2 regions of the Variovorax sp. KBS0712 genome follow, and region 1 is predicted to be linked to the other one. Evidence: predicted binding sites of a transcription regulator. Region 1 holds the regulator's gene; the other holds the start of a gene.
What was found. The regulator LexA, encoded in region 1, represses DNA repair genes until DNA is damaged. The targets are predictions, from matches to a motif close to ACTGTATNNNNATACAGT.
Positions count from the first base shown of each region.

Region 2: the regulator LexA is predicted to act here: its motif matches at 1,555-1,572, upstream of recA (recombinase RecA).

Region 1 covers NZ_VCCD02000001.1:1,657,658-1,662,921, reverse strand. The annotation lists gene FFI97_RS07605 (MFS transporter) at 1-969, opposite strand, end outside; gene FFI97_RS07600 (D-2-hydroxyacid dehydrogenase family protein) at 974-1,981, opposite strand; gene FFI97_RS07595 (hypothetical protein) at 2,149-2,532, opposite strand; gene lexA (transcriptional repressor LexA) at 2,677-3,360, opposite strand; gene FFI97_RS07585 (asparaginase) at 3,434-4,420, shown strand; gene adk (adenylate kinase) at 4,451-5,107, opposite strand; gene kdsB (3-deoxy-manno-octulosonate cytidylyltransferase) at 5,243-5,264, opposite strand, start outside.
Region 2 covers NZ_VCCD02000005.1:413,741-419,004, forward strand. The annotation lists gene recX (recombination regulator RecX) at 1-322, opposite strand, end outside; gene recA (recombinase RecA) at 382-1,491, opposite strand; gene FFI97_RS32615 (MarR family winged helix-turn-helix transcriptional regulator) at 1,638-2,123, shown strand; gene FFI97_RS32620 (response regulator transcription factor) at 2,186-2,860, shown strand; gene FFI97_RS32625 (hypothetical protein) at 2,887-3,852, opposite strand; gene FFI97_RS32635 (sensor histidine kinase) at 3,995-5,264, shown strand, end outside.

The DNA of each region.
Region 1 (5,264 bases):
TGCCAGTCCCACGAGGCGCGCCTGCTGCGAGGAGTTGGTGGCGAAGCAGCCCAGGCCCCAGGGCACGAGCACCACCGCGAGCCACGCCAGCGTGCTGGCCAGCGGCCACAGCAGCAGGCTCAGCGCGATCAGCCCGGTTGTCAGCAGCACCATGCGCCCGGCGCCGACGCGGTCGATGTAGCGGCTCACCACCATGTTGCCCAGCAGGCCGAAGGCGCCGAACAGCGCCCACATCAGGCTCAGCGTGTTGGCATCGGCGCCGAAGCCCTGCTTGAGCAGCGGGCCGAAGTAGCTGAACAGCACGAACTGGCCGACGCCCTGCAGCGCCGTGACCGACACGATGCCCATCAGCACCGGGCTGCGCAGCACGCGCGACCAGGCGGCGGCCGTGAGCGCGGCGGGCCGGATGCCGCTGGGCAGCGTGAGCCAGACCGAGGCGGCGCTCACGACGCTGAGCGCCGCGATGGCCATGAAGGCCATGCGCCAGCCCAGGTGGCCGCCGATCAGCGCGCCGATCGGCAGGCCCAGCACCGAGGCCACCGACCAGCCGAGAAAGACGAAGGTGACGGCGCGCCCGCGCTGCTCGGGCGGCACCAGCATGCCGGCGCAAGCCGCGGCCTGGGGCGTGAAGATGGCGGGCGCGATCACCGTCAGCATGCGCACCGGCAACAGCGCGCCGAAGCTGGGAACGAGCGCCGCGACCACGTGCCACGCGGCGTACCAGAGCAGGGTGAGGGCCAGCAGCTTGCGGCGGTCCCAGCCGGCGACCGCGGCGGCCAGCAGCGGGGCGCCCAGGCACATCACGAAGGCTGCTGCACTGATCAGCTGGCCCGCGGTGGCGACCTGGACGGCCAGCGAGGCGCTGATCTCATTGAGGGTGCCCGGCACGACCATCACGCCCGTGCCGATCACGAAATTGCCGGCCAGCAGCGCCCAGAGCGCGCCTCGCTGCGGCGCGGGCCGGCTCATGCGCTCACCGCCGGACCTGCAGCGCGCCGGGGTTCACGATGTTCGTGGGGTTGCCCTTGATGAAGCTCACGACGTTGTCGAACGCCTGGCCGAAGTAGCTTTCGTAGCTTTCCTGCTCGACGTAGCCGATGTGCGGCGTGCAGATGCAGTTCTCGAGGCGCAGCAGCGCATGGCCCTGCAGCGGCGGTTCGCTCTCGAACACGTCGATGGCCGCCAGCCCGGGGCGCCCGCGGTTGAGCGCGGCCAGCAGCGCATCGGCTTCGACCAGCTCGGCGCGCGAGGTGTTGACGAACAGTGCCGTCGGCTTCATGCGCGAGAGGTCTTCGAGCTTGACGAGGCCCTGGGTGTCCTCGTTGAGCCGCAGGTGCACTGACAGCACGTCGGCGGCGGCAAAGAATTCGTGGCGGTTCTGCGCCACCTGGAAGCCGTCGGAGCGCGCCTTGGCGCAGCTGGCCTCGCGGCCCCAGATCACGACCTGCATGCCGAAGGCCTGCCCGTAGCGGGCCACCAGCTGGCCGATGCGGCCGTAGCCCCAGATGCACAGCGTCTTGCCCTTGAGCACCGAGCCCACGCCGAAATTCGGCGGCATCGACGCCGACTTGAGGCCCGACTGCTGCCAGGCCCCGTGCTTGAGGTTGCTGATGTACTGCGGCAGGCGGCGCATGGCCGCCATGATCAGCGCCCAGGTGAGTTCGGCGGGTGCCTGCGGCGAGCCCGAGCCTTCGGCCACCGCTACGCCGCGTTCGGTGCAGGCCGTGACGTCGATGTGGCCGCCGACGCGACCGGTCTGGGAAATCAGCTTGAGCTTGGGCAGCTTCTCGATGAGCTGGCGGGAGATCTGGCTGCGCTCGCGGATGAGCACGATGACGTCCGCATCCTTGAGGCGAACCGACAGTTGGCCGATGCCCTTGACCGTGTTGGTGTAGACCTTGGCGGCGTAAGCGTCCAGCTTGGCAGCGCACTGCAGCTTGCGCACGGCGTCCTGGTAGTCGTCGAGGATCACAATGTTCATGGCATGCCATTGTGCCTCGCAGCATCGGCACGTCGCACGTGTGAACGTTTGGATACCCGGTGCCGGATGGCGGCCGGAAGGCCTGTTTCAGGCCGATTCCAGTGAATCCGCCGTGCGCATGAGGGGCGCGCAGAGCGCGCAGGCACGGCGGGTTCGTTCGCACCTTCTCAGTGCAGGTGGCTGGGGCGGGGCGTGCCGCTGCCTGTTTCTGCGGCTTCCAATGCGGCGAGCCGGTCGAGCTCGGCGCACACGTCGGCCATGCGGCCGGAAATCACGACCCGGTTGGCGCAGCCGCGCTGCGTGCCTTGGCGGTCGACCACGCGGACCACGCGCAGCGGACGGGCGGGTGCGGCAGTGGCGGATGGCGAACTGGCAGGTGCGGAGCCGCCAGCGGGGCGCGCCGTGCAGGCCGGGCGAATGGCCACGTAGCGCAGGCCAGCGGCAGCGTCGCCGCTCTCACCGTGCGACGAGCGGCGGGCGGGCATCCAGCGGGTGGCCAGCGATTGCAGGGGCGACCAGAGGTCGGCGATGGCGAGGAGGGCGATTCCCATGTGAACTCCAAAAAAGTATGAGGTTGAACACAGGCAGGATTTCTTGAATCGGCCACGACAGGGTGATGGCGACTTCGCGCCATACGCCCGCCACCTGTCGCGGCCGGATGAGGTACTGCTGCGTGTGAACAGCAGGCCCGGGGCTTACATCAGCATCGTGTTGCGGATGAGGCCGACCGCAAGGCCTTCGATCTCGAAGGGCTCGCCGGGCTGGACGATGATGGTCGGGTAGTCGGGGTTCTCGGCGTGCAGTTCGATCACCTGCTTGTTGCGCTTCAGGCGCTTCACAGTGACTTCTTCGCCCAGGCGGGCCACCACGATCTGGCCGTTGCGCGCTTCCTTCGTGGCCTGCACGGCGAGCAGGTCGCCGTCCATGATGCCGGCGTCGCGCATCGACATGCCGCGCACCTTGAGCAGGTAGTCTGGCTGGCGCTGGAACAGCGTGTTCTCGACGTAGTAGGTCTGGTCGACATGCTCTTGCGCGAGGATGGGCGAACCTGCCGCGACGCGGCCGATGAGCGGCAGCGCGAGCTGGGCCATGCCGGGCAGCGAGAGCGAGAACTGGTTGCCTTCGCGGTGGCGCGTTTCGTGGAGCGAGCGCAGCGCATCGCCCTTGAGGCGGATGCCGCGCGAGGTGCCGCTGACGAGTTCGATCACGCCCTTGCGGGCCAGGGCCTGCAGGTGCTCCTCGGCGGCGTTGGCCGACTTGAAGCCCAGCTCGTTGGCGATTTCGGCGCGCGTGGGCGGCGCACCGGTGCGTGCGATGGCGCCCTGGATCAGGTCCAGGATCTGCTGCTGGCGGGCGGTAAGCTTCACTGCGAACTGCATAGTGGTTTCCTTGCGGCACTGGCTAGATATCCAGTACCTGTATTTTTAACCAGTTTTCAAAAGTTGACAAGCCATGACTCATTCCTCTTCGTCCGAGACGCGCCGCGTGGTCGTGCTGGGCACCGGCGGCACTATTGCCGGCAAGGCTGCCAGCAGCGGCGACAACATCGGCTACACCGCCGGGCAGGTGGGCGTGGCGGACCTGCTGGGTGGCATCGAGGCGCCGGCCGGCGTGACGCTGGTGGCGGAGCAGGTCGCGCAGCTCGACAGCAAGGACATGGACGCCGACACCTGGCGCCAGCTGGCCGCACGCTGCGCACACTGGCTGGCGCAGCCTGATGTGGCCGGCATCGTGATCACGCACGGCACCGACACACTGGAAGAGACCGCCTTCTTCCTGCACGCGGTGCTGGCGCCAGCCAAGCCGGTGGTGCTGACCTGCGCGATGCGCCCGGCGACGGCCCTGTCGCCCGATGGCCCGCAGAACGTGCGCGACGCGCTCGCGGTGGCCTCGACGCCGGGCGCGCAGGGCGTGACGGTGGTGTGTGCGGGCACGATCCACAGCGGCGTCGATGTGCAGAAGGTGCACACCTACCGCCTCGATGCCTTCGCGTCGGGCGATGCGGGGCCGGTCGGCTATGTGGAGGAGGGCGAAGTGCGGCGCGTGCGTGCGTGGCCGCAGGGAGCGCCGTTCGATGCGGCGCGGCTGGATGCGGTATCGAAGCCGTGGCCCCGCGTCGAGATCGTCATGAGCCACGCGGGCGCGAGCGGTGCGATCGTGGAGGCGTTGCTGCTCCCGTCGACTGAGCCCTTGCGCGGCCTGGTCGTGGCCACGACCGGCAACGGCACCGTGCACCACGCGCTGGAAGCCGCGGCGCTGAAGGCGCAGGACGGCGGCTTGGTGGTGTTGCGCGCCACACGCTGCGCGAACGGACGCATCCTGCCGAAACCCGGTGACGGGCTGCGGGATGCGGGCGCACTCACGCCGGTGAAGGCGCGGGTTGCGCTGGTGCTGGAACTCTTGGGAGTGGCCGCCCTGCCGGAGGCGGAGGGCGGCTAGGAGAAAGAGGCTGACGAATCAGCCGCTGAATCAGCTGTTCAGTGCGGCAAGCGCGCGCTGCGTGATCTCGTCGACCGTGCCCACGCCCTGGATGGCGCGGTACTTCGGCGCAGCGGCCGGATCGGTCTTGGCCCAGGCCGAGTAGTAATCGACCAGCGGACGGGTCTGCTGGCTGTAGACGTCGAGCCGCTTGCGCACGGTCTCTTCCTTGTCGTCTTCGCGCTGGATCAGCTCTTCACCGGTCACGTCGTCCTTGCCTTCCACCTTCGGCGGATTGAACTTGACGTGGTAGGTGCGGCCCGATGCCGGGTGCGAGCGGCGACCGCTCATGCGTTCGATGATGTCGCCGAAGGGCACGTCGATCTCGAGCACGTAGTCGAGCTTGACGCCGGCCGCCTTCATGGCGTCGGCCTGCGGAATGGTGCGCGGGAAGCCGTCGAACAGGAAACCGCCGTTGCAGTCGGGCTGCGCGATGCGTTCCTTCACGAGGTTGATGATCAGGTCGTCGCTGACCAGTGCACCCGAATCCATGATCGTCTTGGCCTGCAGCCCGAGGGGGGTGCCTGCCTTGACCGCGGCGCGCAACATGTCGCCGGTGGAGATTTGGGGAATGCCGTATTTCTGGCAGATGAAGGTCGCTTGCGTGCCTTTGCCTGCTCCGGGCGCGCCCAGCAAAATAAGTCTCATGGTGTCCTCGGAAGGTTCTTAGATTTTGTGTCGCGCCCCATGCGCACCCTCAGGCGCGCCGAGGCGGAATTGCATCGAGGATAGCATGCGTCCCCGTGACAAATTGCCGCCGTCTCCCTCGGGGCGGCCTGCAGCTCACGCAGGCGAGCCGGCCGCG
Region 2 (5,264 bases), on a different contig from region 1:
ACAGGGCCGTGGCGCGCTCGACTTCGGTCTCCTGCAAGCCGGCCACCGCCTGCGCGATGGCTTCGGGCGCGATGCCCTTGGCCTGCAGTTCCTGCTTCACGCGCAACGCGCCCGAACGGGCGGCGCGCTGGTGCAGCACCGAGGCGACGACGCGCGGCTCGCTGATGAAGTCCTTGGCGGCCAGCTCGTCGAGCGCCTTCGCCAGCGTGCCGGGCTCTTCCTCGTGCTTCGCGAGCTTGCGCTCCAGCTCCGCGCGCGAATGCTCGCGCTGGCTCAGGAGGCGCAGGGCGCGGCCTTTGAGGGAGGGGGCGCTGAAGGCCATTCGGGGGTGGTGGGTCGCTCAGGCGGCCCACGCAACACGCGAAGGCCGCTTCGTCTCACTTACTCCGCCGCCTTGTCGGCCTTCGATGCCTTGGCGGGCTTCTCGGCCTTCTCGGGTTCGCTGCCGGCGTCGGCCGCGAGCAGCGGAATGCCCAGCGATTCGCGCACCTTGTTCTCGATCTCGCGCGACAGGTCGGGGTTCTCGCGCAGGAACTCGCGGGCGTTGTCGCGGCCCTGGCCGATCTTCTCGCCGTTGTAGGCGTACCAGGCGCCCGACTTGTCGATGATCTTGGCGTTCACGCCCATATCGATGATCTCGCCCTCGCGGCTGATGCCTTCGCCGAACAGGATGTCGAACTCGGCCGTCTTGAACGGGGGCGACACCTTGTTCTTCACCACCTTCACCTTGGTTTCGTTGCCGATGGCCTCGTCGCCCTTCTTGATGGTGCCGATGCGGCGGATGTCCAGGCGCACCGAGGCGTAGAACTTCAGCGCATTGCCGCCGGTGGTGGTTTCGGGCGAGCCGAACATCACGCCGATCTTCATGCGGATCTGGTTGATGAAGATGACCATGCAGTTGGTCTTCTTGATCGTGGCCGTGAGCTTGCGCAGCGCCTGGCTCATGAGGCGGGCCTGGAGACCCGGCAGCGAGTCGCCCATTTCGCCTTCGATTTCAGCCTTGGGCGTGAGCGCGGCGACCGAGTCGACCACGATCAGGTCGACGGCACCCGAGCGCACCAGCGAGTCGACGATTTCGAGCGCTTGTTCGCCGGTGTCGGGCTGGCTGATCAGCAGGTCGGACAGGTTCACGCCGAGCTTCTGGGCGTACTGCACGTCGAGCGCGTGCTCGGCGTCGACGAAGGCGCAGGTGCCGGCCTGCTTCTGCATGGAGGCGATCACCTGCAGGGTGAGCGTGGTCTTGCCCGAGGATTCCGGGCCGTAGATTTCAACGACGCGGCCACGGGGCAGGCCGCCGACGCCCAGGGCGATGTCCAGGCCCAGCGAGCCGGTGGAGACCACCTGGATGTCTTCCAGCGCCTCGCCTTCGCCCAGGCGCATGATCGTGCCCTTGCCGAACTGCTTTTCGATCTGGGCCAGCGCGGCCTGCAGGGCCTTGGCCTTTTCACTGTTGGCGACCGAGATGCTTGCGCCCTTGACGACTGCGTCCATGTGGAAATCTCCTTGAATATCAACGATTTGTGTCGGGGTTCATCCATCTGCTTTTAACCACAGGCTGGATGCTTGAACAGTAGTGTAGGGGCTCATGGCGTTTCGCAAACCCACTTTAAAGTCAGTTTGCCTTACCATCTGAGACCATGGCCGACCCCGCCTTTCCCACCGATCCCGACGCCTGGCGCCAGACCCACCTGGGCCGCCTGCTGGGCCACGCGATGCGCCGCTTCGACGAGCGCGTGCTGGCGCTAATGGCGCACGACATCGACGTGCCGCTGGCGCTGTCGAACCTGGCGGCGCGCGCGCAGGTGAGCGCGGCGCACATCCACATCACGCGGCACCTGGCGCGCGAGGGCTCGCGCCTGACCGAGCTGGCCGAGCGCGCCGGCATGACCAAGCAGGCCATGGGCACGCTGGTCGACCAGTGCGAGGCCTGGGGGCTGGTCACGCGCGGGCCCGACCCGCTCGATGCGCGCGCGCGGCGCGTGCTGTTCACGGCCGACGGGCTGGCCTGGCTGGACGCCTTCCGCCGCGCCGTGACGCAGACCGAGCGCGAGTTCCGCGCCAGCGTGGGCGACGAGATCGCCACCGTGGTAACCATCGGACTCGAAGCCTATACAGCGGGCTAGACTCGCGTTGAGACAAATGTGAACTGCGCCGGCATGGCGCCTGAATCCGCCGGAGGTGGCTCATGCGAATACTGATTGCCGAAGACGACCAGGTGCTGGCCGATGCCCTGCTGCGCAGCCTGCGCACCTCGGGCGCGGCGGTCGATCACGTGGCCAACGGCTCGCAGGCCGACACCGCGCTCATGACCCACAGCGAGTTCGACCTGCTGATCCTCGACCTCGGGCTGCCCAGCCTGCACGGCATCGAGATCCTCAAGCGCCTGCGCGCGCGCGGCTCGCAGCTGCCGGTGCTGGTGCTCACGGCGGCCGACAGCGTGGAAGAGCGCGTCAAGGGCCTGGACCACGGCGCCGACGACTACATGGCCAAGCCCTTCAGCCTGCAGGAGCTCGAGGCGCGCGTGCGCGCCCTCACGCGGCGCGGCATGGGCGCCACCAGCAACGCGATCCGCCACGGTCCGCTGGTCTACGACCAGGCCGGCCGCGTGGCGACCATCGACGGCAAGATGATCGAGCTGTCGGCGCGCGAACTGGGCCTGCTCGAGGTGCTGCTGCAGCGCGCCGGCCGGCTGGTCAGCAAGGACCAGCTGGTGGACCGGCTGTGCGAATGGGGCGAAGAGGTGAGCATCAACGCCATCGAGGTCTACATCCACCGCCTGCGCAAGAAGATCGAGAAGGGACCGGTGCGCATCGCGACGGTGCGCGGGCTGGGCTACTGCCTCGAGAAGATTCCCGGTTGAGCGTGCCCCGCCCGCGCTCAATGCCGTCAGGGCTGCTTGCGCAGATTGACGAGCAGCGTGGCGCCGGTGTTCGAACGGATCAGGAACATGAGGCTGCGGAAGTAGCCGTTGCTGTCGTACACGCCCGCCGGCACCAGCCCGATGATGGCCGGCCCGGCATAGCTGCCGGTGGCGGCGGGGGTGAGCTTGCAATCGTTGGTGCTGGCCGTGGCGGCATTCACGGCCTTCAGCGTGAGGCTGTACATGTTCTTGGCCGAGCCGGGCTGCGCCAGGACGACGGTGCCCGAGAGCGTGCACTGGCCGATCTGCACGCCGCTCGTGCTGCCGGTGAACACGCCCTGGCCGTCGACCTGCACCGTCACGCCCAGGCTCGGGCTGCTGTCGGTGTTGGACCACGTGCCGGTCATGCTCGCCTGCGACACCGCCAGCGCGTTCTCGATCGTGTAGGCCAGCGGGCCGACATCGGACGGCCTGCGGTTGTCGTAGGCGTAGGTGCCATCCACCGACTTCTTCGGCGTGAAGGTGCCCGAGCCCGTCACCGGATATGCGTTGGGCGGAACATACAACTCGGTGTCCGGGTTGAACGACCAGTCGAGCCCCGTGACCTTCAGCGAACCCCACATCGTGCCCCCGAGGAAGCTGCCTGCCAACGAACCGTTGGTGCCGACGAAGGCAATGCCTCGCACGCCCGCGTAGATGCCTTCGCTGTCGTTGCCCACCGCGGCGGTGGAGCCGGGCTGCGGCGCGCTCAGCGAGGGCGACGGCTCGGAGCCCGGCACGGCGGCGCGGTTCTCGGCCGGTGCGGGCGCGGGCGCCGGGGCTGGGGAGGGCGCAGGTGCGGGCGCCGGAACCGGTGCGATCGGCAGCATCGGCATGCCACCGCCGCCCCCGCCACCTCCACCGCCGCATGCAGTCACACCCACGCTGGCGGCCAACACGGTCGCGGCCATCCAGAGCGGCTTGGGGCAGCCGCCCACGGTCTTTTGCTTCATGATTTCTCCCTGATGTTTTTGAATTGCAGAAACTGCACGTCAAGGCTACAACCAGTCACACCTTGTCAATGAAACGTCACACCTGCGAATCGCAGTACTAGTTCACGCTCGCCCGCGTTCTTTCGTCTTGCCAGGAACTCCCTTGAAGCTCTTCCAGCGCGCCCAGCGCTCCCTGTTCGGCGAGATCCTCGACTGGATGCTCACGCCGCTGCTGCTGCTCGTGCCGGTGAGCATCGGCGTGACCTGGCTGGTGGCGCAGGGCATCGCCAACGCGCCCTTCGACCGCGCGCTGGAGCACAACGTGAAGGTGCTGGCCGAGCTGGTCACGGTGAAGCAGGGGCAGACGCACTTCGTGCTGTCGCAGTCGGCGCGCGAGATCCTGCGTGCCGACGACGCCGGCCACATCTACTACCAGCTGCTCGACGGCCACGGCACGCTGCTGCACGGCGAGCGCGACCTGCCGCAGCCCAACGTGGACGACCCGCCCGGCACCAACGTGGTCCTGCTGCACAACAGCACGGTGCACGGCCAGCCGGTGCGCGTGGCCTCGCTGTGGATTCCCAGCGGCAGCGAAGAGGTGCCGCCCTCGCTGCTGCAGCTGGCCGAGACGCGCGAGAAGCAGGCGGTGCTCGCCACCGAGATCATCAAGGGCGTGCTGCTGCCGCAGTTCGCGATCCTGCCGCTGGCGGTGCTGCTGATCTGGCTGGCGCTGGTGCGCGGCATCAAGCCGCTGTCGGTGGTCGAGGCGCGCATCCGCGAGCGCCGCCCGGGCGACCTGAGCCCGCTCGACGAGTCCTCGGTGCCGCTCGAGGTGGTGCCGCTGGTGTCGTCGGTGAACGAGCTGCTCGACAAGCTCAACGACTCCATCTTCACGCAGAAGCGCTTCCTGGCCGACGCCGCCCACCAGCTCAAGACGCCGCTGGCAGGCCTGCGCATGCAGGCCGACCTGGCGCAGCGCGAGGGCGCCAACGCCGACGAGCTCAAGCAGTCGCTCAAGCAGATCGGCCGCGCCAGCGTGCGCGCCACCCACACGGTGAACCAGCTGCTGTCGCTGGCGCGCGCCGAGGGCACCAGCGCCATGACGCACTGCCAGCCCTGTGACCTCGCGCGGCTGACCATCGAGGTGGTGCGCGAGGCCGTGCCGCGCGCGATCGAAAAGCGCATCGACCTCGGCTACGACGGCGTCCAGGCCGGCGCGCCCGGCGTGATGGTCGACGGCAACCCGACGCTGCTCAAGGAGCTGGTGCGCAACCTGGTCGACAACGCGCTCAACTACACGCCCTCGACACCCGAGCGCCCCGGCGTGATCACCGCCCGCGTGCTGGCCGACCCCTTCGGCCACGTGCAGCTGGTGCAGGTGGAGGACAACGGCCCCGGCATCGCCGAGGCCGACCGCGAGCTGGTGTTCGAGC